3 regions of the Arthrobacter sp. T572 genome follow, and region 3 is predicted to be linked to each of the others. Evidence: predicted binding sites of a transcription regulator. Region 3 holds the regulator's gene; each other region holds the start of a gene.
What was found. The regulator LexA, encoded in region 3, represses DNA repair genes until DNA is damaged. The targets are predictions, from matches to a motif close to TCGAACANNTGTTCGA.
Positions count from the first base shown of each region.

Region 1: a site for LexA is predicted at 5,805-5,820, ahead of ACUYMZ_RS07740 (Y-family DNA polymerase). Genes of this name have one in related genera too.
Region 2: a site for LexA is predicted at 7,451-7,466, ahead of ACUYMZ_RS20360 (shikimate dehydrogenase). Genes of this name have one in related genera too.

Region 1 is NZ_JBRAZQ010000002.1:1,411,280-1,421,635, reverse strand. Features, by position in the region: gene nirB (nitrite reductase large subunit NirB) at 1-2,219, shown strand, start outside; gene cobA (uroporphyrinogen-III C-methyltransferase) at 2,229-3,263, shown strand; gene ACUYMZ_RS07745 (uroporphyrinogen-III synthase) at 3,274-4,431, shown strand; gene ACUYMZ_RS07740 (Y-family DNA polymerase) at 4,448-5,728, opposite strand; gene ACUYMZ_RS07735 (DUF305 domain-containing protein) at 5,902-6,525, opposite strand; gene ACUYMZ_RS07730 (hypothetical protein) at 6,682-7,149, opposite strand; gene ACUYMZ_RS07725 (ArsR/SmtB family transcription factor) at 7,226-7,576, opposite strand; gene ACUYMZ_RS07720 (aquaporin) at 7,659-8,399, opposite strand; gene ACUYMZ_RS07715 (metalloregulator ArsR/SmtB family transcription factor) at 8,446-9,120, shown strand; gene ACUYMZ_RS07710 (arsenate reductase ArsC) at 9,279-9,701, shown strand; gene ACUYMZ_RS07705 (FAD-dependent oxidoreductase) at 9,746-10,356, shown strand, end outside.
Region 2 is NZ_JBRAZQ010000002.1:4,130,843-4,141,198, reverse strand. Features, by position in the region: gene ACUYMZ_RS20390 (WD40/YVTN/BNR-like repeat-containing protein) at 99-1,343, shown strand; gene ACUYMZ_RS20385 (MoaD/ThiS family protein) at 1,351-1,638, shown strand; gene ACUYMZ_RS20380 (hypothetical protein) at 1,680-1,916, opposite strand; gene ACUYMZ_RS20375 (FG-GAP-like repeat-containing protein) at 2,168-4,900, shown strand; gene ACUYMZ_RS20370 (MFS transporter) at 5,017-6,339, opposite strand; gene ACUYMZ_RS20365 (IclR family transcriptional regulator) at 6,541-7,311, shown strand; gene ACUYMZ_RS20360 (shikimate dehydrogenase) at 7,521-8,417, shown strand; gene ACUYMZ_RS20355 (bifunctional sugar phosphate isomerase/epimerase/4-hydroxyphenylpyruvate dioxygenase family protein) at 8,417-10,285, shown strand; gene pcaH (protocatechuate 3,4-dioxygenase subunit beta) at 10,327-10,356, shown strand, end outside.
Region 3 is NZ_JBRAZQ010000002.1:1,685,652-1,696,007, forward strand. Features, by position in the region: gene miaB (tRNA (N6-isopentenyl adenosine(37)-C2)-methylthiotransferase MiaB) at 1-1,458, shown strand, start outside; gene miaA (tRNA (adenosine(37)-N6)-dimethylallyltransferase MiaA) at 1,478-2,401, shown strand; gene dapF (diaminopimelate epimerase) at 2,439-3,407, shown strand; gene ACUYMZ_RS09040 (class I SAM-dependent methyltransferase) at 3,388-4,002, opposite strand; gene hflX (GTPase HflX) at 4,569-6,131, shown strand; gene ACUYMZ_RS09050 (ATP-dependent DNA helicase) at 6,124-8,187, shown strand; gene lexA (transcriptional repressor LexA) at 8,239-8,985, opposite strand; gene ACUYMZ_RS09060 (LysM peptidoglycan-binding domain-containing protein) at 9,336-9,695, shown strand; gene ACUYMZ_RS09065 (histidinol-phosphate transaminase) at 9,753-10,356, shown strand, end outside.

The DNA.
Region 1 (10,356 bases), 270 kb from region 3:
AAGACGTGTGGGCCATTAACAAGGCCATTGCGGAACTCGGTGCAAAGCTCGGCCGCAAGGTCAACGCCGTCACCATCGGCGGCGGCCTGCTGGGCCTGGAGTCCGCCGCCGGAACCGAACAGCTCGGCGCCAACCCTGTGGTGATCAACGGCTCACCGTGGCTCATGAACACCCAGCTGGACGAGGGCGCAGGCCAGGCGCTGGGGCGCCTGATCGAGGCAAAGGGCTTCGAGGTCCACGGCGGCGTCTTCCCTTCCGAAGTCGTAACGGACGACGACGGCCAGGTCACCGGCGTGCTGATGGCAGATGGCCGCACCATCCCCGCTGACCTGGTGATCGTGGCCATCGGTGTGAAGCCGCGCGACGAGCTTTTCCGTGCCGCCGAAGGCGAAGAGCAGCTCTTCAGCCTCGGCCAGCGCGGCGGTGTAGTCATCAATGACTTCTGCGCCACCGAAGTGGAGAGCATCTGGGCGATCGGCGAGGTAGCGAACTTCGGGGGCATGTGCCTGGGCCTCGTGGCCCCGGCCAACACGATGGCAGAGATCGTGGCTGACCGGCTGCACGGCGGCCAGGCAACGTTCCCTGGTTTCGATACCGCCACCAAACTGAAGCTCTCGGGTGTGGACGTTGCCAGCTTCGGCGACGCTTTCGCCCGCACGGAACATTCCCTGGAAATCGTCTACGCCGACCCTGCCCGCGGTGTCTACCAGAAGATTGTCACCACCGATGATGCCAAGACGCTTCTGGGTGGCATCTTCGTGGGCGACGCTTCCCCTTACATGAGCCTCCGCCCGTTGCTGGGCCGTGAACTTCCGGCTGAACCGGGTGCCTTCCTGAGCGCTGCCGGTGGTGGCGAGGCTCCGGAAACCGAACTTCCGGACGACGCGATCCTCTGCTCGTGCAACAACGTGGCGGCCGGTTCGATCCGCGACGCCATCAACGGCTGCGGCACCTGCGAAGGAAACGCTCCGGTGCAGGAACTCGGTGGCCTCAAGGGCTGCACCCGGGCCGGCACCCAGTGTGGATCGTGTGTTCCCATGCTCAAGAAGCTCCTTGAAGGCGAACTCAAGAAGTCCGGGATCGAGGTTTCCAAGGCTCTCTGTGAGCACATCAGCCTCTCCCGCCAGGAACTCTTCGACGCCATCCGGGTCCTGGAGCTCACGTCCTTCGAAGACATCATGGCCAAGTACGGTACCGGCGCCGGCTGCGACATCTGCAAGCCGACCATCGCCTCCATCCTCGCCAGCCAGCACTCCGCCTACGTCCTTGATGCCGGCCGTGGCACCCTGCAGGACACCAACGACCGGGCTTTGGCGAACATGCAGAAGGACGGCACCTACTCGGTTGTCCCCCGGATTGCCGGCGGTGAGATCACGCCCAAGGGCCTCGGTGTCATTGCCGCCGTGGCCGAAAAGTACGGCCTCTACACAAAGATCACAGGTGGGCAGCGCATTGACATGTTCGGGGCACGCCTTGAGCAATTGCCCGAGATCTGGAAGGAACTGGTGGACGCGGGCTTCGAGTCGGGCCAGGCCTACGGCAAGAGCCTGCGCACCGTGAAGTCCTGTGTCGGTTCCACCTGGTGCCGCTTCGGTGTCCAGGATTCCGTACAGATGGCCATCGCCCTCGAACTGCGCTACCGCGGCCTGCGCAGCCCGCACAAGCTGAAGATGGGTGTTTCCGGTTGCGCCCGGGAATGCGCAGAGGCCCGCGGCAAGGACGTGGGAGTCATCGCCACGGCCGACGGCTGGAACCTCTATGTGGGTGGTAATGGCGGCGCCACTCCGGCCCACGCCCAGTTGCTTGCCAAGGACCTGGATGACGAAACCCTCATCAAGTACATCGACCGTTACCTCATGTACTACATCCGCACGGCAGACCGCCTGCAGCGCACCGCCCGGTGGCAGGAAGAACTCGACGGCGGGCTGAAGCACGTTGAGGACGTGGTGGTGAACGACTCCCTGGGTATTGCCGAGGAACTGGAAACCGCCATGGCCAAGCACATCGACACCTACGAGGACGAGTGGGCCGAGACCCTGAAGGACCCGGAACGCCTCCGCCGTTTCCGTTCGTTCGTCAACGCTCCCAACCAGAAGGACGACTCCATCGCGTTCGTTCCCGAGCGTGGCCAGATCCGACCCGCCACCAACGAGGAAAAGGGCAGCGTGCTCATCGCTTCCAGCATCCCCGTCCGCAGCACCGCCGGCGCAGAAAATTAGGGGTAACCAATGCAGCTCACCATCGACCTGACCGACCGGGACGTCCTTGTTGCCGGTTCCGACACCATGGCCCGCCAGGCCGTCCGCCGCTACCGGAACGCCGGCGCCGTGGTGCACAGGATCAGTGTCCCCTCCGCCGCCGCCTGTGACGGTCTGCTCGCCCGCCGTCCGTTCCTGGTTGCCGTGGTGGACGACGGCGATGCCGGCTGGCTGCCGCTGGTGGAAGGCTGCAAGGAAGCCGGCATTCCCGTGGCCTTTGAACCGGCAGCCGGCGAAGAAGGGCACGTGACCCTGGTGGGCGGAGGCCCCGGCGCACTGGACCTCCTGACGGTGGGGGCGCTGGATGCCCTGCGGGATGCCGACGTGGTGTTCTATGACCGGCTGGCGCCCTATCAGGAACTGGCCGGCCTCACCTCCGCAGATCTGGTAGACGTCGGCAAGCAGCCAGGCCACCACAAGGTGACTCAGCGTGACATCGAAAAGCTGATGGTCGAGGCCGCGCTTCTGGGCAAGAACGTGGTGCGACTCAAGGGCGGCGATCCCTACGTCTTCGGGCGCGGCGGCGAGGAAGTGGCAGCCTGCGTTGCCGCCGGCGTCCCCGTGCGGGTGGTCTCCGGCGTTACCAGTGCGATCTCCGTTCCGGCGGCGGCCGGGATCCCCGTGACGCACCGCGAGGTCAGCCACATGTTCACCGTGGTCTCCGGCCACGCACCACTCACTGACAAGGAGCACCTCCACTTGGCAGGCCTTGGCGGGACCATCGTGGTCCTGATGGGCATCGGAACCCTCCCCCAACTGGCCGCCGGGCTCCGCCGGGCCGGTATGAATGCCGATATGCCCATGGCTGTGGTGGAGCGCGGATACCGCCCCGGCCAGCGCACCACAATCGCGGACCTGGGTACCATCGAGACGGCTGCAACCGGCTGCAGCAACCCGGCCGTGCTGGTTATTGGCGAGGTGGTCAGGGTGGCTGAAGCCAACCGCAATCATGCCCAAGCCTCTGCCGAACTGAGCCGACTCGCCGCTTCCCTCCTTGAAGCCTGAAGGTAAACCCATGACTGTTACCCGTGCCCCTGAAGCCCAGGATGCCGTAGCTTCACCTGATGCTGCCGAATCAGCCGAAGCTCCCTTGGACGGTTTCCGCATCGGCGTCACCTCGCACCGCCGTTCCCGGGACCTTATCGAGGCCCTCGAACGCCGCGGTGCGAGCGTGCTGCATGCCCCGGCCCTGAAGATCGCTCCAGTCCAGGAGGACCTGGTGTTGATCGAGGACACCCGGACCATCATTGAGGCCAGACCGGACATCTGCATCGCCACCACCGCCTACGGCATGCGCCGCTGGTGTGAAGCCGCCGACTCGTTCGGCATCGGCGAACAACTGCTGGAGGCACTTTCCGCCTGCCGCATGTTTGTCCGGGGACCCAAAGCCCGCGGTGCCGTGCGCGCGGCCGGGCTTGCCGACGTCGGAATCAGCAGCGACGAAACCACGGCTACCCTGGTGGATATGCTGCTTGCTGAAGGCGTCCGCGGCAAGACTGTTGCGGTGCAGCTGCACGGCTACACCGACGTCCGGCAGCTGGAACGACTGCGCATGTCCGGAGCCAACGTCCTGACCGTGACGCCGTACCGCTGGGTCAAACCGGACGGGGAAGACAAACTCCCGCGCTTGATCGAGGCCGTGGTCAGCGGAAACCTGGATGTGCTGACCTTCACCAGCGCACCGGCTGTGGATGCCCTGTGGAGCACCGCCCATGAGATGGGCCTGTACAGGCAGGTCATCGAGGCCCTGAAAGGACCGGTGACCGTAGCCGCCGTCGGGCCTGTGACCGCGCAGCCGCTGGTCGATGCGGGCCTGACGCCCCTGATCCCGGACCGGTTCCGCATGGGAGCCTTGATCCGGCTGGTCACCGAGCACTTGTCCCTGAACCATGTGCGCCGCGTGGAAACGCCCTCGGCCACCATCGAGCTGCGCGGACGGTGCCTGCGGATCAACGGCGATGTGGTGGACCTGGCTCCTGCTCCCCTGCTTCTCCTGCGGGCTTTGCTGGGGGCCGGCGGCGCTGTGCTCTCCCGTGAGGCGTTGTCCGACCTTCTTGATCTTCGCGGTTCCGTCCACGCTTTGGACATGACGGTCAGCCGGCTGCGGTCCTCGCTGCCGGACGGGAAGCTGGTGGAAACCGTGGTGAAGCGCGGGTACCGGCTCCGCATCTAACTGGTGGTGCACCCCGCTACGCCGCCTTCACCAGGGGAAGCTCATCCCAGTTGGTGGTGTAGCGGGGGCTCAGCATGCCCCGTTTCATGGACCAGTCCGGCCCGCCCCTGATGCCGGCATGGCCCAGGCCAATGGAGCCGCGCCCGTAGCGCTTGCTGACAGTTTCCAGCAGCGTTCCGATTCCACGTTCCTCGTGGCGGTTCTCGAAGACCTCCAGCGGCTTTTGGTTGCCGCTGGGACGGAGGTCCGTGACCATGATGCCCGCCTTCGCGTAGCGGACGCCGTCCTGGATCCTGGGCAGCAAGGCGTGCGCGGCCTTGGTCAGGAGTACCGGGTCCGCGGTGGGCATGGGCAGCCGCACATTGACGCTGGGGAACGATGTGTCCCGGGGGTTGTACACGGATGTGGCAGCAAAAGCGGTGAGGAGTTTGGCTTGCAGATCGTGTTTGGCAAGCCGGGCACTGGCCATTTGGCCATAAACGCTCAGCACCTGCCGCAACTCCGCCGCACTGGTGATGGGCGTTGAAAACGAGCGAGAGAAAATCAGTTGGTCGCGTCCTATCCGTTCCTCCTCCATGGGGATGCACGGGGTGCCCTGCAGTTCCAGGACGGTCCGCATCATGACGATCGAGAACTTGTCCCTGAGGGCAACCGGATCCGCCCTGACCAAATCCAGGATCGAGAAGATGCCCATCGCATTCAACCGCTTGGTCAGCCGGGTAGCCACACCCCAGATTTCAATCACGGACAGCCGCGCCATCAGGGCTTCCCGCTGCTCTGCGGGTACCGATTCCCAACGGCACACGCCGTCGAACGCCGGGTTGTGCTTGGCCCACTTGTTGGCGAGCTTGGCGAGCGTCTTAGTGGGAGCAATCCCCACGCACACAGGGACTCCCACGTGCCTGCGGCAGGCGTCCTTGATGGTCCGGCCGAGTTCCAGGAGTTGGTTTGGGCCACCCTTGACCCCGAGGAAGGCCTCGTCAATGGAATAGATCTCCTGCCATGCCGAGTACCGGGCCAGCAACTCCATCACCCGCGAGCTGATGTCCCCATACAGCTCGTAATTGCTGGACAGTGCAACGAGTCCCCACTCCCTGGCCCTGGGTGCCAGCTTGAACCACGGGTCCCCGAGCCCGATCCCCAGCTTCTTGGCTTCCGGGGACCGGGTGACGGCGCATCCGTCGTTATTGGAGAGCACAATGACGGGTTTGCCTTCCAGCGCCGGGTTGAACGCGCGTTCGGCAGAGGCATAAAAGCAGTTGATATCCACATGGGCGATCTCCTGCATCCGGTGCATGATGGTTGGCTTGGACACTTTCCCTCCCGGCTCTACCAGATGAACGTTCGCGCGGTGAAGCGCGACACGGCTCAATTCGAACAAATATTCGAATACTTCCACTGTAGATCGGGGCACCGACAAAAAGGGAGCACCCGGCTGCCGGCGATGGTCGGACGGCAGCCGGGTACGGCCTAGAGGTTGGCCAGCAGCTGCTGCATTTCCTTGATTTCAGCTTCCTGGGCGGCCACGATGTCCCTGGCCAGTTGCACCGCCTCGGCGTTCTTGCCATCGGCGGTTTCGGCCTTGGCCATCGTCACGGCCCCCTCATGGTGGGCGACCATCTGGCTCAGGAACAGCTTCGCGGCCTCCACACCCTGGGCCGCTTTGAGCCTGGACAGGTCTTCTTCACTCATCATGCCGTCCATGCCGTGGTCGCCGGTCATCATGGTGGGCTCGTTCCAGCTCTTCAACCAGCCGGTCATTCTCTCGATTTCAGGTCCCTGGGCGTCCTTGATCCGGGTCGCCAAGGCGCTGACGTCGGCAGGGATTCCCTGCTTGGCGAGGATCATCCCGCTCATCTCCACCGCCTGGGCATGGTGCGGGATCATCATCCGGGCGAACATCGCATCAGCGGCGTTATGGTCACCCGCCGCCGTGGCGGAGGACGAGGGCATCATGGATGAGCCCATGCTGCCATGGTCCATGCCCGGCATGGAGGTTCCGGACGATCCCGGGGTATTGGTGGAACATCCAGCCAGCGTTATGGCTGCGGCGACGGCAGCGGCAGAGAGGGACAAGAACTTCTTAGTGTTCATCAAAAGATCCTTCACGAACGGTCACGGCGGCACGGCCCCCATGACAGGTATCAGCGGAGCTCTGCCCGAGGGGTAAACCCGTCCAGGGCAGACAGGAGTGACTGCCAAAGGCAGCAGACAAAAGACGAGCACCGGGCATGGGCCGGCCCGGGGTGTCTATGTTCTGCTGATCGACAAATCACCCGGTGAAGGACTACCGGGCTGGTACGACCACATCGATCCCGCATGGCTGGACACGGCACGGTGCGCCGGGGAAAGGAACGATGCGCGTTCGGGTAACGGAGCTGCGAGACTGGCTGTTTTGGGGGACGGGATGCAGGAGCTCCCCATGGCGTGCTCTGTAGAGCAGTTTCCCTGGCACATGCACTGTGCCGGGGCGGCCGTGCCGGCCCCGGTATCAGCGGAGGTGGCGTGGCCGGCATGCCCGGCTGCTGCGTGCCCTGCCGCGGTGGCATGGTTCACGACGGCGGTGCTGGCCGCCGTGCCGACGGTCGCGGCTTGATGGGTGGAGTGGGCTCCGCCGATGAGGATGTGCATGCCGAGTATTCCGGCGATCAACGCCAGCACGGCCGTCAGGAGCCCGCCGCCCAGGAGGTACTTCGTCCATCCCGGCTGTGCTGCCATGACGGTCCCCTTCCCGCTGCGCGGCTGTTTTTTCCCGTTCCAGACTACCGGCCCGCGAACTGGTCCCGGCGGCCGTTCACAGCCGGGCCAGGATCCCGGCGACATCATCCAGCGCACCGGGGACCAGGGAGAAGTACGCCCAGGTGCCGCGTTTTTCCCGATGCAGCAAGCCGGCATCAACCAGGATCTTCAAGTGGTGCGACACAGTGGGCTGGCCAAGGTCCAACGGTTCGATCAGGTCACACACGCATGTCTCGCCGGTGGAGGAATTCTTGATGATGGACAGCAGGCGGAGCCGGTTGGGATCCGCCAGGGCCTTGAAAACCGCCGCCTTCTGCCTGGCCGCCCCCTCGCCCAGCACCGTCTCCCCTGCAGGGCCGCAGCAGGGATCGGAGGTGGCCGGTTGGAGGACAGGCAGCGTGGTCATCCATCCATTATGCCCGAACATTGACTGCTATCAATATAGTCGGCGCCCCCCTCCTGGCCTGGAGCCACGTCATCACCCGCGGTCAGGAGCCCGGCTTCTCCAGCGGGTGCGGGATGACGACATCGTCCGCGCCCTGTGGCGCAGCAGGGAAAAGGACAGCCAGGACCCCGACGCCGATGGCCGCGCCAGCCAGTTGCGCGACGATGAAGCCGGGCACGGAGCCTGGAGCGATACCGGCAAAAGTGTCACTGAAGATCCGACCGACCGTCACGGCGGGATTGGCGAACGCCGTCGAGGAAGTAAACCAGTAGGCCGCGCCGATGTAGGCGCCCACGGCGGGCGCGGCCAGGTTGCCGCGGTTTGTTGCGGCGAGGGCGAAGATCAGCAGGAGCAGGCCGGCGGTGGCCACCACCTCGCCGAGTACATGCCCGCCGGTCAACCGCTCCTTGGTGGAGATGGCCGTTCCAACGTCGAACATGGCGTTGGCCAGGACGCTGCCGCCGATTGCCCCGGCGGTCTGCACCACCACATAAACACCAAGTTCGGGCAGTGAAAGGCCGGCGTGGAGCCTGCGCCCAAGGAACCAATCGGCAAGCGAGACGACGGGGTTGAAGTGCGCGCCGCTGACAGGCCCGAACACCAGGATCAGGACGGTGAGACCAAGCACGGTCGCTGTGCTGTTCTGCAGCAACTGCAGCCCCACGTCGTTCGGAGACAGTTGCGCGGCGGCGATCCCGGAACCCACGACGACGCAAACAAGCAGGGCGGTACCGAGGAATTCGGCGACGGCGCGGCGCCACAACGGCGGCTGGGGAGAAGTCATGCCACCTAGCTTGATCCAGTAATTTATCTCAGTCAAAATTGAATCAATGGATACTGAGCGAATGAACGAGTTTGAGGCGCGGCTCGCCAAGCATGCGGCCCTCGCGGACCCTGCACGCCTGAGGATCATCGACCTGCTCACCCTGGGCGATTATTCGCCCACGGAACTACAGGCCGAACTCGGCATTCCCTCCAACCTGCTCTCCCACCACCTCCGGACCCTGGAAGGTGCCGGTCTGGTCACCCGCCACCGCTCGGAAGCCGATAAGCGGCGCAGCTACGTCCGGCTCGCCGCTGCAGCGTTGGACGGCTTGGCGCCCGGGCGTGAACACGGCGCGACGCGTGTGTTGTTTGTCTGCACGCGCAACAGTGCCCGCTCCCAGCTCGCGACCGCGCTCTGGCAGCGCGCCAGCGACATCCCCTCCGTCTCAGCCGGCACGCACCCCGCCGACCGCGTCGCCCAGGGCGCGATCGACGTCGCGCACCGCCATGGCATCAACCTCGGCACCCCCACTCCGCGGCAGCTCGGCGACGTCGCCGAGGACGCGGACTTCATCATCACCGTCTGCGACCACGCCCACGAAGAACTCCCCGGCCTGGGCGGAATCCACTGGTCCGTCCCCGACCCCATCCGCGCCAATACGACCGAGGCCTTCGACTCCGCCTTCGAAGACATCAACCGCCGCATCAACGACCTCGCACCCCGCCTCCAGGCCGCCTGACCACCGTGCAGCACCAGCCCCGCCACTTACGACTCCCGGTTAGATATTGACAATCATCAATGCATTATTCGATACTCCTTACATCGACGAACATCAATATCTATCCGGTGCCAGCCCAACCAAACCCAAGCTTCAAACCGATTCCAGGAGAAACCACCATGAGCACCGAAACCAGCAAAAAGCCTTCCGTTCTGTTCGTCTGCGTCCACAACGCCGGCCGGTCACAGATGGCAGCAGCGTTCCTGACCACCCTCGGCAAGGGGGAAATCGAGGTCCGCTCCGCCGGGTCGCAGCCTGCGGACAAGGTCAACCCTGCCGCCGTGGAGGCCATGGCCGAGTTGGGCATCGACATGTCCGCCGAGATCCCCAAGGTCCTCACCACCGAGGCTGTCCAGGACTCTGACGTGGTCATCACCATGGGCTGCGGCGATGAATGCCCGTATTTCCCCGGCAAGCGCTACGAGGACTGGGTCCTGGAAGACCCTGCCGGGCAGGGCGTCGACGCCGTCCGCCCCATCCGCGATGAGATCAAGACCCGTATTGAGGGCCTGATCGCGTCGTTGATCCCGGCCGCAACGTAGTCATACACCCGGTAACGTCGCAGGAGAGAACAGCAGAGGACAGCATGGATTCAACGAAGAACCTTCCCGTCGCCGTGATCGGGGCAGGGCCCATCGGTCTTGCCACGGCCGCCCACCTCCTGGAACGCGGGCTGGAACCGGTCATCTTCGAAGCAGGCCCGACCGCCGGTGCGGCCATCGAACAATGGCGGCACATCCGGCTGTTCTCTCCGTGGCGCTTCAACCTCGACGCCGCTGCCGTCCGCCTGCTCCAGACGACGGGTTGGGAGCAACTCCGTCCCATGGCCCTGCCTTATGGCGGCGAACTCATCGACAACTACCTCACCCCCTTGGCCGCCACCACGCCGATCGCCACCCGCCTCCAAACCAGCGCGAAAGTCGTCGCTGTGACCCGCCAGGGCCTGGACAAAACCCACGGACGCAACCGGGACACCACCCCGTTCGTCGTCCGCGTTGAACACGATGGCGGCGTGATCCGCGACCACGTGGCCGCTGCCGTGATCGACGCCTCGGGCACCTGGTCCACCCGCAACCCCCTCGGCACCTCCGGACTGCCCGCAATTGGCGAAGAAGAAGCCACCGGGCGGATCTCCTTGCCCCTGCCTGACGTTGCAGGCCGGGACCGTGCCACGTTCGCCGGTCGCCGTGTCCTCGT
Region 2 (10,356 bases), 2.4 Mb from region 3:
GATGCGTCTCACTGGAAATGGTTTCAACTCGTTGGGTTCGCCGCTGACTATCCACATAGCCGACAAACCCATTGCCCTCCCCAGCCCGCGATGGTTCGATGGGACTCATGGCAACCCCAAATACCGCAGAGAGTTATGTCTTGGCGATCGGGACCAAGAAAGGTCTGTGGCTGGCAACCAGCCCGGACCGCAAGGATTGGTCCCTCTCCGGCCCGCACTTCCTGATGAGCGAGATACCAAGCATCGGGATTGATACGCGGGACGGCACAACACGAATCATGGTGGGTGTCCGTTCCGAGCACTGGGGACCCACTGTTGCCCACTCCGACGACCTCGGCAAGAGCTGGACCGAGCCCGAACACGGCGCCATCACCTTCCCGGACGGCACCGACGCCGCCCTGGAGCGCATTTGGCAGATCTACCCCGACGCCGACTCCCGCCCTGGTGTGGTTTGGGCCGGTTGCGAACCAATTTCGGTCTGGAAATCCACCGACGGCGGGGAGCACTTCGAGTTGAACCGCGGTCTGTGGGACCACCCGCACCGGAGCGAGTGGGGCGCCGGCTACGGCGGCGCGGCCGCCCACTCGATCGTGGTGGACCCGTCGGGCGAGAAGGTGCATGTCGCCATGAGCACGGGCGGCGTCTACAGATCGCTCGACGGCGGTACCTCCTGGGAGCCCCGAAACAAGGGGATCTCGGCCTACTTCATGCCGGATCCCAACCCCGAGTTCGGCCAGTGCGTCCACAAAATCGCAGCCGACGCCACTGTGGAAGGCCGTTTGTACGCGCAGAACCACCACGGCGTCTACCGCACGGATGACAACGGTGACAATTGGAATTCAATTGCCGAGGGGCTGCCGGCAGACTTTGGCTTTGTCATGCTGACACACCCCCGCCGCGAAGGGACAGCCTGGGTGATCCCGCTGAAGGCAGACGGCGAACGCATCCCGCCGGGCAGCAAACTCAGCGTTCACCGGACCGCTGACGCGGGAAATTCCTGGACGGAACTGCACACGGGTCTGCCGGACCACGAATACAACGCGGTGCTCCGCGACGCCGCCTCCGTGGATACGGCAGAACCCGTGGGTGTGTACTTTGGAACCCGCGGAGGGTCCGTCTATGCCAGCGCCGACGAGGGCGGGACCTTTACTGAAGTGGCCTCGCACCTGCCGGACGTGCTGTGCGTGAGGGCCGCCGTCGTGGTTGGAAACCCAACGGGCGCGGACCAGCCGCTGGCAGTCGCGGAAGCGACGGTGCTGGCAGAGGCTGCAGAGGTCGTCGAGACAGCTGCGAAAGCAGCCGGGACGCCCGGGGACACTGCCAGCGCTCCGGTACCCGGTTAGGTCCGTTGTGGCTGACATTACGGTCCTGCTGCCTGGCGTCCTGCAGCCGCTCGTCGGCGGACAGTCCTACCTGACTGCGTCCGCCGACGGTGCTGTGACCGTTGGACAGTTGCTGGACACCGTGACCGGTGAATACCCGGTGCTGGCCCGGCGCCTGCGCGATGAAACCGGTGCGCTCCGCCGTTTCGTGAATATTTACGTGAACGGCGATGAGGTCCGGAGGCTGAAAGGGCTTGATACGGAAGTTGCGGGCGGCCAGGAGGTCTTGATAATCCAGTCCGTGGCCGGCGGCTGAGCTGGTGTTCGGGGTCGGGCCAGGCTCACTGTGGCGGTAGTTCAGGCAACGCGCCAAACACTGCATTCGTCGGTGTTGATGGCTTTCCTCATCCCGGAGATGCGGTCCATGATCCAGACAACACCGATTCCCGGCGCTGTTTCCTGGACGAGTCCGCGGCGGACCACCACGTCATCGTAGGCGGGGCCCACGGACAGTCGGGCCTCGATTTCGTCTCCGCGGTGAAGCTGGCTGACGGCTCGGATACGTGTGGTTCGGGTTGTGGCATCCTTCAACATGGTGTCCTCCTCCTGACTGGAGCTTGTGCCTGCAGTTGCCGGCTATTCCAGTGTGGAGGGGCAATGTTGCCGACGTATTTCGGCGTGGTTAGGGTCCGGTAAGCATTGCGGGTTGGTCGCGTATCGGGCTGCTGCCACAAGACGCGCCGAGTGTTGGCCCGGACCTCCGCGGGCTGGTGCGGACCCCGCTGTAACCTGATGTCGGTTCTTGAGACTCACAGGAACCACAGCCTCCGCCCCCGGGAGATTTCATGGGTTTCTTGCGTCGTTCCATTGCGTTGTCCACAGGCTTGGTGGTGTTCGCCACCGGCCTGTTTTTCGTTCAGGCGCCGGCCACCGCCGTGCCGGCACCAACACCGGACAATCCCAACGTCAGGTTCGTCGAGGGAACCCCGCATTCGGAGCATACCTTCGAGGGCCCGGCCGGGGTGGCGACGCAACCAGCCGACGAATCCGCCGATGTCGAATCCCTCCTGCGGGACGGTGCGGCCGCAACCGGCCCGGGCGGCAATATCCGCGTGAAGCTCGTGACAGCCAAGCTGGCCGACAACACGAATGCCGTCTCCATGTCCGGGGCCGAGCAGGCAGTTGTTGCCACCAGTAATTACTGGAAAGCCATGACGGACAATAAACTCTCCATGTCCGTGGCCAGCAAGGTCGCCGGCTTCCAGTCCAAGGCGAGGTCCACGGACAGCTACAGCACCATCATGTCCACCATCACCAGCGAACTGACCTGGGCTCCGAATCCCTACACGGCACTGGTGATCTTCATCCCCACCAGCACCCTGTCCGGCAATGCCCTGGGTGCCGGCTACAGCAGTGGCAGCTACAGCGGCAGGGTCCTGCTGCCGCAGATCAGCAACTTCACCAACAACGTGATCAGCCACGAGTTCGGCCATGTCATCGGCTTGATGCATGCCGATGCGCTGCAGTGCGGCAGCGGAGCCTCGGACGTGGGTGTCAACAGCAACGGCCAGTTCACCGATCCCTCCTGTTACGTCCGCGAATACGGCGATACCACTGACATCATGGGCGCGGCGCAGTTCGCATCACCGGTGGTCAGTTCCACCCTGTGGGACTATGCGGGCTTGGGCCGCGGAGATGAGATCCGCGACGTCGGTGTGGCCACGGGTGTCAAGAGCTATACCCTCAAGCCGTGGGGAGGCACGGAAGCCCAGCGGGCCATCAAGTTCACGGACCCCGTCAGCAAAGAGGTCTACTACCTTGAACTGCGGCAACCGGTCGGCTACGACAGCTACCTTTCCGGCGCAGGCCGGGAAGGAAACCGCGGCGTAAAAATTGTCCAGCGCGGCGGCGCCACCATTGCCTCCTCCCTGATTCTCATGCCGGACACACGGCCATTCAGTGGCTGGTACAGCTCCAACCATGCCTGGCAGGCGGGCTCGACCTTCACCACGTACACGGGCACACAGGTGACCATCAACTCTGTCAGCTCCACGTCCGCCACGGTCACCATCAACGCCGACCCCAAGCTGAAGGCGCGCATGCGCTTCTCGGCCGGGGATTTCGACGGCGACAAACTCGCCGATGTCATCTCCCGCGAAACCGACGGCTCCCTGCTCCTGTACGCGGGCCTGCGCGGGAACCGGCTGGCCAACCCGGTCCAGATTGGCTCCGGCTGGGGGATCTTCAATTCCGTGATCGGCACCTCTGATTTCAACGGTGACGGTTTCCCGGACATTCTGGCCCGGACCAGTGACGGCGCACTCTGGCTCTACCCCGGCAACGGCAAGGGCGGATTCCTGGCCCGGAGCCAGGTGGGTGTTGGATGGCAGGGCTTTACGAGGTTGCTGGCCGTTGGCGACTTCAGTGGAGACGGCCGCGCGGACCTGATGGCCACGACCACCGACGGCCGGCTGTGGCTCTACCCGGGCAACGGCGCAGGAGGCTTTCTGACGCAGCAGCAGGTTGGACAGGGATGGGATGCCTTCACCAGCCTTACCCCTGCAGGCAGCTTCGGCGGCGGGAAGGCCGGGCTCCTCGCCCGCACGGGCGATGGCACCCTCTATGTCTACCCCGGCGATGGCAAGGGGGGCTTCCAGCCGCGTGCCGCCGTCGGGAGCGGTTGGAACCAGGCCGGTGACATTGTTGGCGGGCAGGATCTGACCGGTGATGCAACCGCCGATGTTCTGACCGCCAGCGGCGCGGACATGCGCGTCTACCCCGGCGACGGGTCCGGCTTTGCCGACCGGCTCGCCATCGGTACCGGATGGAGCGCGTTCCGCCAGGTATGGGAAGCCGGGGACTTCGACGGCGACGGCGTGGCCGACATCCTGGCCCGGGGCACTGACGGCGCACTCTGGCTGTATCCGGGCAACGGCTCGGGCGGCTTCCTGCCGCGGGTCCAAGTGGGGAGCGGGTGGAACATGTTCACCGCGGTTCTGTCGGCAGGTGATTTCGACGGCGATCGGCGCCCGGACCTGGTGGGTCGGGCCTCCGATGGAACGCTGTGGCTCTATCCGACCGACGGGTCGGGGCGATTCCTGCCCAGGAAACAGATCGGCACAGGCTGGCAGGGCTTCACGCAGTTGCTGGCTCCCGGCGACTTCACGGGTGATGGCAAGCCGGACATCGTGGGCCAGACCGGCGACGGTGTGTTGTGGGTCTACCCGGGCAATGGCTCGGGCGGGTTCCTGGCTCGGAAACAGATCGGAAGCGGCTGGAACATGTTCAACCTGGTGCTTCAGGCAGGGGACTTCAACGGCGACGGACGTGAAGACCTGCTGGGCCGCGCAGCCGATGGCGGGTTGTGGCTGTACCCGGGCAATGGTTCGGGCGGGTTCCTCCAGCGCTCGTACCTTGGTTCCGGCTGGAACATGTTCTCCGGCATGGCCGCCCTCGGCAACGGGTTCACGGGTACCGGTGATCCTTCCGTTGTGGGTGTTGCCGGAGACGGCACACTGCTCATGTATTCCGGGACCGGGCGCGGGGCCTTCAAGCCGGTGGTGCTGAACCCGCGGTAGATGGTTTTTTCTTGTGGGACACACGGGAATGCCCGGCATGTCGGGGAACATGCCGGGCATTTTCGCGTGTCGTCACCGATGGACGCGCCCTGGAACCGGGAAGGGCGCAGCGAGTGTTACTTGTGCAGTCCCAGCTGGGCCGTGGGAACCTTGGCAGATTCACGGGCAGTCAGCGCGGAGACGGCAGCGATCACGCAGATGACACCGCTGAAGATGGAGATCTGGACCCATCCACCGGGCTTGGTGCCGCCCATGGCAGTGACGATCGCCGGAGCGAAACCTGCCATGAGGAAGCCGAGCTGGGTGCCGATGGCCAGGCCGGAGAAGCGGACCTTGGTGCTGAACATTTCACCGTAGAAGGACGGCCATACGGCGTTGGCTGCTGCGTATCCGAAGGAGAAGAACACCACGGAGACCAGGAACATGAGCGGTACGTTGCCGGATTCCAGCGTCAGGAGGAAGACCGGGGTCATGATGGCACTGGCCAGTGCGCCATAGATGAAGACTGGCTTGCGGCCGATCTTGTCGGCGAGCATGCCGAACAGGGGCTGCGTGCCCAGAGCCACGATGTTGGCCACCACTACCAGCCAGAGGGTGATCGTGCTGCTGACGTGGGCCACATCCTGGGCGTACTTGATGGCCAGGGTACCGAAGACCGTGCTGACAGCGGCAATGAAGGCGCAGCAGATGACGCGGAGAACGTCCCGCCAGTGCAGTCTCAGGAGGTCGGCCACGGGAAGTTTGGCGATCTGGTTGTTCTTCTTGGCTTCTGCGAAGGCGGGCGGCTCATGCAGTGTGCGGCGGATGAAGTAGGCAACGATGACCACCACGGCGCTCAACCAGAACGGGATGCGCCAGCCGATGCCGTACTTGATGTCGTCGGGCAGTGCCACCACCGGGATGAAGACCAGTGCTGCCAGGATCTGGCCGCCCTGGGTGCCTGTCAGGGTCCATGAGGTGAAGAAGGAGCGGCGGTTGTCCGGCGCGTGTTCCAGCGTCATGGATGAAGCGCCGGCCTGCTCGCCGGCCGCGGAAAGGCCCTGGCAGAGACGTGCCAGCACGAGCAGGACGGGCGCCCACCAGCCGATGGTCTTGAAGTCGGGGAGGCAGCCGATCACGAAGGTGGCCGCACCCATGAGGACCAGCGTGAACATGAGGACTTTTTGCCGTCCGATCCTGTCACCGAAATGGCCCAGGATGATGGCGCCGACCGGACGTGCGACGTAGGCGAAGCCGAAGGTCGCGAAGGACATGATGGCTGCATTGGCGTCAGCGTCAGGGAAGAAGACGTGCGGGAAGATCAACGCTGCGGCGGATCCGAAGATGAAGAAGTCGTAGTACTCAACGGCGCTGCCCAGGAAGCTGGCGAGTGCGGCTTTCTTGGGTGTACCCGTTGTTGATTCAGTGCCGGGCGTCGCTGACGGCATTGTTTGGCTCATGGGAGGTTCCTTCTGTGACAACGATGTCGCGGGTAAAGCGAAGAGGGATCGCGAGCGAGGTGCGGCTGGCTTATCCCGACAGTAACCACATGGTGAGAGCTACTTGTGCAATACAGCAATAGTGGCTGTGAGTGCGGTCACTTGTCAAGAGAAGTAATCACCATCTAGAAATAGCTCTCACTATGTGGGAGCATTTCCCTTATGAGTGTGAAAGAGGACACAAAGACCGACATGGTGGGCAAGGCTCTGAGCCTTTTGGTTTTGCTTGGCGACGAACCGAAGGGCGCCAGCGCCGCGGACCTTGCGCGAAGTGCGGGGTTGCCGTTCAGCACCACTTACCGACTGCTTGGCTCGCTGACACGCGACGGGTTTGTGGACTATGAGGCGGATGGTCGCCGCTATCACCTGGGCCTTCGTGTATTCCAACTTGGGCAGCGGGTTTCCAACCATCACGGTTTTGCCGCTACTGCACTGCCCGTCCTCCAGCGAGTCACCGAGCGAACACATGAGGCCACCATCCTGTCAGTGCGCGACGGCGACCATCACCTGACGGTCAACAAGGTCGATGGCCCCAAGACTTTCCGGGTGACCAGCGATCCGGGCCACCTCGGAGCCCTGCATACGACGTCGGTTGGCAAAGCGATCGTCGCCTTCGAAGAGGACGTGGAACGCAAGCGCCTCCTGGAGGAGCTTCCGCTGGAGGCCTTGACGGAGCACTCCATCACGGACCGCGACAAGTTCCGCGAGGAGATCGAGCAAGTCCGCCGCCAAGGCTACGCGGTGATGGATGAGGAAAACGAGATAGGGATGCGGGCCGTGGCTGTCCCGGTCCTCAATTCCCAGGGCCATGCCTTCGCTTCGATCGCCACCGCTGTTCCCGTGTTCCGCCTGACCATGGAGGAACTCATCGCCCATGTGCCCACCCTGCAGGAAGCCGCTGCCGAACTCGCGGCCCGCCTGCCCCAGCGCTGACCCAACTGGGTCGCATTAGTGCGCGTTTTGACCGCGCTAAACGCGCTTAAGTGCGACCTAGTTGGGGGCGAGGGGGAGCGCGGGGGAAAGATGTTCGCGATAAGAACAAGCGTGCGGAATATGAACAACTGTAGTAATCTGAATCATACGTTCGGTCCGAACAGCGTTGAGCGCTTCGGGCAGGCCGTGAAAGTAAAAGGAGCTTGAGGATGAGCAACCGAGCCGAATCCGTTCTGGTGGGCCTGATTGGCGAAGGCGTGATGCCCTCGCTGACTCCGCCCATGCATGAACGCGAGGCCGATGTGCAGGGCCTTCGCTTGCTGTACCGCCCCATCGACCTGCTGGAGCTCGCGCTGCCGGCCACCGCCGTCGGGGATCTCCTGACAGCAGCCCAGCGGATGGGCTTCAACGGCCTCAACATCACTCATCCGTGCAAGCAGTTGGTGCTGGGGCACCTTGACGAAATTTCCGACGACGCCGCTCGCCTGGGTGCCGTAAATACGGTCCTGATCCAGGACGGCCGGTTCGTCGGCCACAACACGGACTTCTCCGGCTTCGGCGCGGCACTCAGCAATGGACTCCCGAAGGCCAAGCTCGACCACGTCGTCCAACTGGGTGCCGGAGGTGCCGGCTCCGCCGTCGCCTATGCCCTGCTCAAGGCCGGCGCCAAGCACCTTGACCTCGTGGACATGGACGCAAGCCGTGCCGGCGAACGCGCTGCCGAACTCGGCGAACTTTTCCCGGCGGCAAGCATCACAGCCCGCAGCACCTCTGAGCTGGGCCAGATTATGCCCCTCGCCGACGGCCTGGTGCACTGCACCCCCGTTGGGATGGCCGCCCACCCCGGCCTGCCGCTGGACATCGACTTGCTCGAATCACGCCACTGGGTGGCAGACATCGTCTATCGGCCCATTGAAACTCAACTGGTCCGCGAGGCGCGCGCCAAGGGTTGTGACGTGCTCGACGGCGGTCGCATGGCAGTTGGTCAGGCGGCGGACGCCTTCAAGATCTTCACTGGCAGGGACGCTGACCGCGACCGCATGCGTGAACACTTCCTGGACCTCATCGCCGCCGAAGAATCCGCACTCGTGAAGGCGGCCCACTGATGCGCACGGGAATCGCCACGGTCTGCCTGTCCGGCACGCTGAAGGAGAAGATGCAGGCCTGCGCCATCGCCGGGTTCGACGGCATCGAGATCTTCGAGCAGGACCTCGTCACCTCCTCGCTCAGCCCGGAAGACGTTCGTAAGATGGCGGCGGACCTGGGTCTCGGCCTTGATCTGTACCAGCCGTTCCGCGATTTCGACGGCGTCACACCGGACCTGCTGAAAGCCAACCTCAAGCGCGCGGAAGCCAAGTTCAAGCTCATGGCCCGCCTGGGCATGGACACCATCCTGGTTTGTTCCAACGTTGCCACGGCCACTATCGATGATGATGAGCTTCGGGCCGCACAGCTGGCCGAACTCGCCGAACTGGCCGGGGACCACGGCGTCAAGGTTGCCTATGAGGCTTTGGCCTGGGGCAAGTACGTCAACGACTTCGAGCACGCTTACCGCCTGGTGGAGATGGTGGACCACCCAAACCTGGGGACGTGCCTGGACTCGTTCCACATCCTCTCCCGCGACTGGGACACGGCGCCGATCGAGGATATCAACGCGGAGAAGATCTTCTTCGTCCAGGTAGCCGACGCCCCCAAGCTGAGCATGGACGTGCTGTCCTGGAGCCGCCACTACCGGGTCTTCCCCGGGGAGGGGCAGTTCGAGCTCGCCAAGTTCATGGGACATGTGGTCCGCGCAGGCTACACGGGCCCGGTTTCCTTGGAGGTCTTCAATGATGTGTTCCGCCAATCGGACGTGGAGCGGACAGCCGTGGATGCCATGCGTTCGCTCATCTGGCTGGAAGAACAGAGCGCCAAGTGGTTGGCCAGCAGCCCGGCGTCCGGCTCGGCAGGAGCCCAACAGAACTCCCGCCGTCGTTATCCCATGGAACTGGCCACCCTGCCCAAGGTGAACGAGCCCGCCGGGTTCAACTTCGCCGAGGTCAAGGCTGACGACACTGCGCAGCTGGAGAAGCTCCTGGGCCAGCTCGGCTTCGAGTTCGAAGGCCGGCACCGGACCAAGGACGTGCAGTTGTGGACCATGGGCCAGGCCCGGGTGATCATCAACGAGCAGGCGGCCTCCCATACGGAACCGGCTATTGCCGCGTTGGGGTTCGACGTCGACTCTCCGGTCATTGCCTCCGCTCGCGCCCAGCAACTCAAGGCACCAGTGGTCGCCCGCAAGGTTCAGGCGGACGAGGAGGTGTTCCAGGGCATCTCTGCTCCGGACTCCACCGAGATCTTCCTGTGCCATGGCAACCCGGACGGAACAGCAGCATGGACGCAGGAGTTCGGCGAGGGGCTGGAGCACCCGCGTGCACGGCAAAGCGCCGTGATTGATCACGTGAACCTGGCCCAGCCATGGCAGCACTTCGACGAGGCCGTCCTCTTCTACACCAGCGCGCTGGCCCTGGAACCCCAGCCTTTCGCCGAGGTTCCCAGTCCCAGCGGCCTGGTCCGCTCGCAGGTCATGGAGACCAGCAATGGTGCGGTGCGGCTGGTGCTGAACCTGGCACCCGTGCAGCAGGCATCCACGCCAAAGACTTATCAGGAACACATCGCCTTCGCCGTCGACGACCTCGTGGCAACAGCCCGGTCGGCGCGGGACCGCGGCCTTGAGTTCCTGCAGATTCCGGCCAACTACTACGAGGACCTGGATGCGCGGTTCGATCTTGTATCCGGATTCCTGGACACGCTCCAGGAACTCAACCTCCTGTATGACCGGGACGCCAACGGCGAATTCCTCCACTTCTACACCGCCACGGTTGGCAGCGTGTTCTTTGAAATGGTGGAGCGCCGCGGCAACTACAACGGCTACGGAGCCCCGAACGCCACAGTCCGCCACGCCGTCCAATACGACTCACTCCACCGGGCCTAGCTGCCCGGACCCGACAAAGAATCCATAGAAAGGAGCCGGCTGTGCCGCAAGACAACACCGCACAAGCCCTC
Region 3 (10,356 bases):
ACGTTCGGTTGCCAGATGAACGTCCACGATTCCGAGCGCATGGCCGGATTGCTGGAAGAAGCCGGTTACATCCCTGCTGAAGGTGAGCTGGCCGACGTCGTTGTCTTCAATACCTGCGCCGTCCGTGAAAACGCGGACAATAAGCTTTACGGCAACCTGGGCCAGCTGAGGCAGGTGAAGGCTGCCAACCCGGGCATGCAGATTGCGGTAGGCGGTTGCCTGGCACAGAAGGACCGGGACACGATCGTCCGCAAGGCGCCCTGGGTCGATGCAGTGTTTGGCACGCACAATGTTGGTGCCCTCCCGGCGCTGCTTAACCGCGCGAGGCACAACAACGAGGCCCAGCTGGAAATCCTGGAGTCGCTGGATGTCTTTCCTTCCACACTCCCCACCAAGCGAGACTCCGTCTACTCGGGTTGGGTTTCGATCTCCGTGGGATGCAACAACACCTGCACGTTCTGCATCGTCCCCTCGCTCCGCGGCAAGGAGAAGGACAGGCGACCGGGCGAGATCCTGGCCGAAATCCAGGCCCTCGTTGACGACGGCGCCGTGGAAGTCACGCTCCTGGGCCAGAACGTCAACTCCTACGGGGTGGAGTTCGGCGACCGCCAGGCATTCTCCAAACTGCTCCGCGCCTGCGGCGACATCCAAGGCCTGGAACGCGTTCGCTTCACCAGCCCCCACCCTGCTGCCTTCACGGACGACGTCATCGACGCCATGGCGGAAACGCACAACGTGATGCCGCAACTGCACATGCCGCTGCAGTCCGGCTCGGACAAGGTCCTCAAGGACATGCGCCGCTCGTACCGGTCCAGCCGGTTCCTCGGCATCCTGGACAAAGTGCGGGAACGCATCCCCAACGCTGCCATTACCACCGACATCATCGTCGGGTTCCCGGGAGAGACCGAAGAAGACTTCCAGGCGACCCTGGACGTCGTCGGGAAATCACGGTTCTCCTCGGCGTTTACCTTCCAGTACTCAAAGCGTCCCGGAACCCCGGCAGCCGACCTTCCGGACCAGCTGCCCAAGGCCGTGGTGCAGGAGCGTTTCGAACGCTTGACGGCCCTTCAGGACCGCATCGCTGCTGAGGAGAACGCCAGGCAGCTCGGCCAGGAGGTGGAGATTCTGGTGACTGCCCAGTCCGGCCGGAAAGCTGGGGAGACCCACAGGCTGTCGGGCCGGTCCAAGGACCAGCGCCTGGTGCATTTTTCGGTGCCGGAAGGAGCCGAGACACCCCGTCCGGGTGATTTCGTGACGGTGACCATCACTGAAGCCGCAGCTTTCCACCTCATTGCCGACCCTGCAGGCTCGGCGGAGTATCACCTGCGGAGGTCCCGCGCCGGAGACGCGTGGGACCGTGCCCAGGCGGAGACGTGTGGGGTGCCCGCCCCAGGTGCCGGTGCCGGGAAGACGGGCGTATCCCTCGGGATGCCGTCGCTGCCTGCCCGCCGCGCCTGAGCGGCGGCGGGGAAACTCCATGACTCCACCGACGCCACGGCCGCTCCATCCGCCCGTAATCGCCATTGTTGGTCCCACGGGTTCAGGCAAGTCAGACCTGGGAGTCCAGCTTGCACGTGCTCTTGGCGGGGAGGTCATCAACGGTGATGCGCTTCAGTTCTACCGCGGCATGGACATCGGCACGGCCAAGATCACCGAGGCCGAGCGGGAAGGCGTGCCGCACCACCTTCTGGACATCATGGATGTCACGGAGGAAGCCAGCGTGGCTGCCTTTCAGGGTCAGTGCCGCGCGGCCATCCGGGACATCCATTCCAGGGGAAAACGGGCGATTTTGGTGGGCGGCTCAGGGCTCTACATCCGCGCTGCCCTTGACGTGCTGGAATTTCCGGGAACGGACCCGGTGCTGAGGAAGCAATTGGAGGACCAGCTCACCATCCACGGCCTTGCGTTCCTCCAGGCCCGGCTGGCGGGCGTTGACCCGGTGTCTGCTGCACGTCTCACCGACGCCCGGCGTGTCATCCGCGCGTTGGAAGTCCACGAACTCACCGGCCGGCCGTTCAGTTCGTTCATGCCCCAGCGGGAGTACTTCCAGCCGGCGGTCCAGATTGGGCTGTCCGTGGAACGGGACGAGCTTCGCAGCCGGTTGGCCACCCGCGTGCATCGCATGGTGGATGCCGGATTGCAGGCAGAAGTCGAGCGACTGGACCGGGCGGGACTCCGCAAGGGCAAGACGGCGTCGCGCGCGTTGGGGTATTCGCAGTTCCTGAAAGTCCTGGACGGCACATTCGGCGTTGACCAGGCAGCAGAGGAAACGATCGTGGCTACGAGGCAGTTCGCCAAACGGCAGCTGACGTGGTTCCGTGCGGATCCGCGGATTACCTGGTTGGACTGGAACCTGCCGGACCTCGCCGTCCAGGCTGCAGCAGTGGCAGGGAACGGCTGATTTCTGGCCGTACACACCGTGCAGGTAGCCTAGGTTCATGGATCAATCTGCCGCAGTTTCCGCCCAGCAGCCCACGGTTGCAACTGCTTCCCAGCCCGCAGCCAAGCTCTCCGGCCTGCGATTCTCCAAGGGGCATGGAACCGGCAACGATTTCGTCCTGATCGCAGATCCCGCTGACAACCACACGATCACCCCGGAACAAGTCGCTCAGTTGTGCGACAGGCACCGGGGAATTGGTGGCGACGGGCTCATCCGTGCCGTTCCGTCCAGGTTCCTGCCGGAGGGCAGGGAACTCTTGGCACAGGATCCTGCCGCCGAGTGGTTCATGGACTACCGCAACGGAGACGGGTCACTGTCGGAGATGTGCGGCAACGGCGTCCGGGTCTTCGTTCATTTCCTGATTGAGGAGGGCCTGGTGGAACTGGCACCCGGCCAGGTCCTCACCATAGGAACCCGCGGAGGCATCAAGAAGATTGTACGGACCGACCACGGTTATGCCGTGGACATGGGCCCTTGGGAGTTCATCTTCCCTGCCGAAGCCACCAGCAAAGCCATGGATGCCTTGGTCAGCGCCGAGGGACTTGAGGTTGCCAGGCCAGGACTGTCGGTGAGCATGGGTAATCCGCACACGGTGGTGGCGCTGGCGGAAATGGCCGAGTTGACCTCCACCCAGCTGTACAAGGCGCCGGTGGTGGATCCCAAGCCCGTCAACGGGACCAATGTGGAGTTCGTTGTCCCCGCAGAACCACTGGTCCACGATGGCGTGGGAACCATCACCATGCGGGTCCACGAACGTGGCGTGGGCGAGACGCAGTCCTGTGGAACAGGTGCATGCGCTGCGGCCGTCGCCATCCGGCATTGGGCGGGCAGCACCGCACCCAACGCCTGGAACGTGAACGTTCCGGGGGGAGTGGTGGGAGTCAAGTTCTTCCCGGGTGAAGACGGCAGGGAACACGTCGAACTGAGTGGCCCCGCTGTGATCGTTGCTACCGGGACGCTTTCCTGACCCGGAGGATCCTGAACGACTTGGACGTGCTTTCCCGGCTGACGCTGAAGGTGTTGTCCAGTTCCGTGGCCAACCACCGATGCAGCGAGTCTGAGCCAAGGTTCTTCTGAACCACCAGCCATGCACTGCCGCCTGGCGCCAGGCGGGGGAGCCAGGTGAGCAGCAAGGTGTGGAGTTCGGCTTTCCCGATGCGGATGGGCGGATTGGACCAGATAGTGTCGAACTCGACGGCGGGATCCACCTCATGCGGCAGGCTTGCCTTGACATTCGGCAGGCCCAGCGACTGCGCATTCTCGTTGGTCAGAACGATGCATCTCTCGTTGACGTCCACGGCATGGACCTGCGCAGAGGGCGCCATCAGCCCCATGGTGAGGGCAATCGGGCCCCACCCGCACCCAATGTCCAGCAGGTTGCCCTGCGGGGAGGGCGGGGGAACCTCTGCGAGCAGTATTGCAGTTCCTTTGTCGATCCCGTCTGGGCTGAAGATCCCGGATGAAGTGTGCACGTGGCGGGTCGCTCCGGCCAGTTCCACCGTGAGCGGCTTCCGGATAAAGGGACCGGCCGGTTGGGCGCTGAAATAGTGTGCAGACTCCATAATTTGCCAGCGTAGTTGCCCGTGGGGCCGCTTGGGAAACTGCAAGCACAGAAGGCCAATTTGACACCGGATGATAGTGTTGGATGCATGTTCTTGATCTTTGAGTAACCGGCCGTCCCACCGGCACCGCCCGCGACGCACGCCGTCGCTGATCTGGCTTCAACCGCACCTGCGTTGAACAGCATCAGCCACCGGCGATTCCGCCAGGCAGGATCCATCCGGCTCATCCGCCCACCGCTTCCCATCAAGGATACGGTGCCGCGGGCTCAGTAAAAGATCACCTCTTCCGCACTTGCCATCGCCCGGATACCGCTCCATTCAGGAATCGGTCGCCGCGTCGGCAGGCTGCCAAGAGTTGGCATTTTCCCGGCGCCGGGATGGTCCTCCGCAGCGGACTCCCGCTTGATGAAAAGCACCCGCTTGTTACAGCACGCACGGGGAAACCCGGCTGCCTGTTCAGATCACAGGAGGCCCTTTTGGCCCAATCCCGTCAGCCCAGCGCGAATACTGCCCCACGCGCACGCAATCAGCATTATTCTGGAATAGCCGAACAGTCTAAGGAGACCATGACCACCCAGAACCATTCCGGATCCGATTCCGACGCCCAGGACATGAGTCCTGAACAGATCCAGGCCGTCATCGACCGGATTCTTTCCAAGGATGTCCCCGCGCAGGCATCCGGGGACAACCAGGACAAAGGCGTGTTCGGCAAGGCCCAGGCCATCTCCACCCTTGATGAAGAGCACAGCGTCTACGACGGAGAGCAGGAAGACCTGGCCGAACGTCGCGCACTGCGCCGTGTTGCCGGCCTTTCCACGGAACTCGAAGACGTCACCGAAGTCGAATACCGCCAACTCCGCCTGGAACGGGTGGTCCTCGCCGGTCTCTGGACCGAAGGAACGCTGGCCGATGCGGAGAACTCGCTCCGTGAACTCGCGGCCCTGGCGGAGACGGCCGGGTCCGAGGTCCTGGACGGGCTTGTCCAGCGGCGTATGAAGCCGGATCCCGGTACGTTCCTTGGTTCCGGCAAGGCGCAGGAGCTCAAGGACATTGTTGCCGCCACCGGCGCTGACACCGTGGTGGTGGACACTGAGTTGTCCCCGTCCCAGCGCCGTGGCCTCGAAGACATCGTCAAAGTCAAGGTCGTGGACCGAACCACCCTGATCCTTGATATCTTCGCCCAGCATGCCAAGAGCCGCGAGGGCAAGGCCCAAGTGGAACTGGCACAGCTGGAATACCTGCTTCCGCGGCTTCGCGGCTGGGGTGAGTCGATGTCCAGGCAGGCCGGTGGCCAGGTGGGCGGCGCCGGCGCCGGCATGGGTTCACGTGGTCCGGGTGAAACCAAGATCGAACTCGACCGCCGCCGCATCCGTACGCGGATGGCCAAGTTGCGTCGGGAGATTGCCGCGATGAAGCCGGCGCGCGAGACCAAGCGGGCCAACCGCCGTCGTCATGCCATTCCGTCCGTTGCGATTGCCGGCTACACCAATGCCGGTAAGTCGTCCCTGCTGAACCGGCTGACTGACGCGGGAGTCCTGGTGGAGAACGCCCTGTTCGCTACCCTTGACCCCACGGTCCGCAGGGCGCAGACGCCCGACGGAATCGGCTACACGCTGGCCGATACTGTGGGCTTCGTCCGGTCGCTGCCTACCCAGTTGGTGGAGGCATTCCGCTCCACGCTGGAGGAAGTTGCCGATGCTGACCTGATCCTCCATGTGGTGGACGCTTCCCATCCGGACCCGGAAGGGCAGATCGCTGCTGTCCGGGCGGTGTTCACGGAAGTCGACGCCCGCAAGGTGCCGGAGATCATTGTCCTTAACAAGGTGGATGTCGCCGATCCCTTCGTCGTGGAGCGTCTGAAGCAGAAAGAGCCCCGTCATGCCGTGGTGTCCACCCGCACAGGGCAGGGCATCGCGGAACTGCTGGAAACGATCAGCCAGGCCATCCCGCGGCCCGGTGTCCGGCTGGACGTGCTCATTCCCTACAACCGCGGCGAGCTGATCAGCAAGCTCCACTCTTCGGACGCGGAAATCCTGAGCCTTGAGCACCAGGAAGACGGCACGCGCGTGGTGGCCATGGTCCGTGAAGGGTTGGCCGCTGAACTGGAGTCATTCGTCACCAATGGTTGAAAAGGTGGCGGCGGACGCCGTCGAGTCGCCGGGGGAGAAGTTCACCCTCGGGTTGCTGGAAAAGGCTGTTGCCGGGATGGGCGGCCAAAGCCGTACCGGGCAGCATGAAATGGCCAAGCACGTGACCCGTGCCATCGAGTCCGGGGAACATCTGTTGGTGCAGGCGGGGACGGGTACGGGCAAGTCACTGGCGTACCTGATTCCGTTGATCGCGCATTCCATGGACAGCAACAAACCCACGCTCGTGTCCACCGCCACCTTGGCCCTGCAGACACAGATTGTTGGCCGGGATCTTCCCCGGCTCCTGGAGACCATTGGCCCTGCCCTGGACCGTCCCGTGAACGTGGCGCTGGTCAAGGGCAGGGCCAACTACGTCTGCCTCCAGAAACTCGAGGGTGGTTTTCCCAGCGAGGAACCCTCCGAAGGCCAGCTCTTTTCGCTGGGCGAGGACACCAGTGTCCCGCACTTCGCAGCGTCTGTGGGTGGGCCGTCGTCGCAGTTGGGCAAGGAAGTGGTGCGTCTGAGGGAGTGGGCGGAGACCACGTCCACCGGTGACAGGGACGAATTGATGCCGGGCGTCACGGACCGGGCCTGGAGGCAGGTGTCCGTCACGTCCATGGAGTGCCTGGGAGCGCAGAAATGCCCCCTGGCAGAAGAATGCTTCAGCGAACAGGCCAGGGCCAGGGCTGCAGAAGCCGACGTCGTGGTAACCAACCATGCGATGCTTGCTGTCAGCGCTTTTGAAGGGCTTGCTGTCCTTCCCGAGTACGACGTCGTGGTGGTGGATGAAGCCCATGAGCTCCAGGACCGCGTGACCGGTGCTGTGTCGGGCCAATTGTCGGTGGCCATGGTGCACGCCGCAGCATCCAGTGCCCGGAAGCACACGGCGATTACCGTGGATGCCCTCAACGCCGCGGCCGATAGGCTGGACCTGGCAATTGCAGGAGTTCCCAACGGCTTGCTGCCGAACGGCCTGAACGATGAACTACTGGACTGCATCGACCAGTTGCGTGATGCTGCGCGTGCCGCGCTCTCGGACTCCAAGCCGGATTCGTCGGGCCAGAACGCGGTCGACGGCGGCAGGCAGCTCGCGCGGTCACGGCTTCTTCTCATCCTGGAACTGTCAGAGCGGCTGCTCGCTGCGAAGGAAAACCGCGAAGTCGTCTGGTTCTCCAGGAACAGTACATTCGATCCGCAGCAGGGTTACTCCCAGCCGGATGAAACCGCCCCCGCCCTGATCAACATCGCTCCCCTCAGTGTGGCAGGAAGGCTTAGGGAAGGGCTTTTCGCAGGCCACACCGTGGTGCTTACCTCCGCCACCTTGGCCATCGGATCCGCATTTGAGCCGGCTGCCGGGGGACTGGGACTTGTGGGCGACGGGGCGCCAAGCTGGACAGGCCTGGATGTCGGATCGCCTTTCGACTATCCAAAGCAGGGTGTGCTCTACGTCGCGCAGCACCTGCCCAAGCCCGGGCGCGGAACGTCCCCGGAAGCGCTCGATGAGCTGGAAGACCTGATCCGGGCATCCGGCGGCGGAGCACTGTGCCTGTTCTCTTCACGGCGGGCGGCAGAGGAAGCAGCTGACGCCATGCGCCTGCGACTCGATGACACCATTCTCTGCCAGGGTGAATCCACCATGGCCGCGCTGGTGAAGCAGTTCGCCGACGAACCGGATACCTGCCTTTTTGGGACCATGTCCCTGTGGCAAGGGGTAGACGTGCCCGGCGGCTCGTGCCGGCTCGTGGTCATTGACCGGATACCTTTCCCCCGTCCGGACGATCCTCTGATGACGGCAAGGTCGCGGGCTGTGGCACAGTCCGGCGGCAATGGCTTCATGGCCGTCTCGGCCACGCATGCCGCGGTTCGTTTGGCGCAGGGCGCCGGTCGGCTGATCCGTTCCACAGGGGACAAGGGGGTCGTCGCGGTCCTGGACCCGCGGCTTTCCACGGAGCGCTATGGGGCGTTCCTGCGTGCTGCCCTCCCGCCGTTCTGGGCGACGACGGACAGCAAGGTGGTCCAGGGCGTTCTGCGCAGGCTTAGTGCCTCCACGGGCTGACGCTCCAGGAGCGGGAACAGCCTGGAAGCCACAGCGGGCGCAGCGCCGAAGCTAGAGCGAGCGGAGAACTGAAACGACCTTGCCCATGATGGTGGCCTGGTCACCAAGGATGGGTTCGTACTGGGTGTTTTGCGGCAGCAGCCATGTGTGGCCGTCGCGTTGCCTGAAGGTCTTCACGGTAGCTTCGTCGTCCAGCAGCGCCGCCACGATGTCTCCGTTGACGGCGTCGTTCTGGCGCCGCACCACTACCCAGTCGCCGTCGCAGATCGCGGCATCGATCATGGAGTCGCCGGCGACCTTGAGCATGAACAGCTCGCCGTGGCCTACCAGCTGCCGGGGAAGTGCGAGGACGTCCTCTACGGTCTGGTCAGCGAGGATCGGACCGCCGGCAGCAATCCGGCCCACCAACGGAACCATGGCGGTGTCGCTCGCGCTGGCGAGTTCCGTGACGGCCAGCCCGCCGGTGGTGCGGAGGGTTGCGGGTGCTTCCACGCCCGGGATCGCGGCGCCACTGTCAAGCGTCAGGGGCATCAGGACTTCCATTGCCCTTGGACGCTTGGGGTCCCGGCGAAGGTACCCGAGTTTCTCCAGCTGGGACAGTTGGTGCGTGACGCTGGACAGGCTTGCCAGGCCGACAGTGTCGCCGATCTCACGCATGCTGGGCGGGTACCCGTTGTCATTGACTGACCGCTGGATGGTTTCCAGGATCTTCTTCTGACGGACGGTCAGGCTTTTGGGACTTTTCTGGGGCTGTTGGCTCCGCAGGGGTGCCCCGCCGCCGTTGGCCTTGGATGCCATGTACGCCATTGCCCTTCCGCTCCGCCCGGCCTCCACAAGGAGGTGTCCGGGGATGGGGGTCCGAAAAATGTCAGACCCTCCTGTTCCACTGGAACAGTGCTTGTTCCTTCAGTCAAACGTAGGTCAGGCGCATGCGTTTATCAAACATTTGTTCTAGCGAGTCTCGACATCGTTCGTTGATAAGTGCTAAAAATGTCATAGCAAGGTTCGAATATGTGTTCTATAAATCCTTGGCTCGCATGGAATGTCCGGACACTGCGTTCGAACATCGGTTCGGGCCGGGGGGGGGCACAAGAATTGGCAGCCTGTCCGGTTTCCGGCCCAGGCAATCGCTTAGAAGGGCTCAGCTCATGTACGCAGTCACCGCGTTCAGTGATTTCCGCAGTACCCCCGTTCCGGCCCGTATCCGGCTGACCCGGCGCGGCAGGATTGTCTTCTTCGGAATCCCGGCCATGCTGTTGGCAGCAGCCCTCCTGAGCCTGGCCGGTTTCATTACCTCTCCGGCCAAGGCATCGGATTCCCCATCCCAGCTCCAGCCGCCCGTGGCTGTCTCCGTGACAGTCCAGCCCGGCCAATCCCTCTGGGGTATTGCCGGGGCCGCCGCCCCGGACCGCGATCCGCGGGATGTCATCGCAGAGATCATCCAGCTCAACGACCTCCCGGGCGGCCGCATCCAGCCGGGCCAGCAGCTCTTCGTTCCCGCCGGCTGAGGTGCTTCCAGCTGTCACAGTTACCGGCGGGTCGCCGCGGCCCCTTAAACTGTGGTGGTGAGTGACCAGCTTGAGCGACTTGACCGCCTTCCCCTCCGGACCAACCTGCGTGGACTGAGCCCCTACGGCGCACCGCAGCTTGACGTCCCCGTCCTGCTCAACGTCAACGAGAACACCCATGGCGTCCCAGCCGACGTGCAGGCAGCCATCACCGAGGCCGTCGCCGCGGCTGCGACCAGCCTCAACCGATACCCGGACCGTGAGTTCACCGAGCTTCGGGTAGCCTTGGCCGAGTACCTCGGGCACGGCCTGTCTGCTGACAACATCTGGGCGGCCAACGGATCCAATGAGGTCCTTCAGCAGATCCTGCAGGCTTTCGGCGGCCCGGGACGCAAAGCACTGAGCTTCCCGCCCACCTATTCCATGTACCCCCTCCTGGCCAGCGGCACGGACACCGAGTACGTCAGCGGTGTCCGGGGAGAGAACTATGGGTTGGATGCCGCTTCTGCGGCCCGCCAGGTGCTCGAGACCGAAGCCAACATCGTGTTCCTGTGTTCCCCGAACAATCCCACGGGCACCGGCCTTGGCCTGGATGTCGTGGAGGCGGTTTACGAGGCCGGTGAGGCCAGCCAGGCAATCGTGATCGTGGACGAGGCCTATC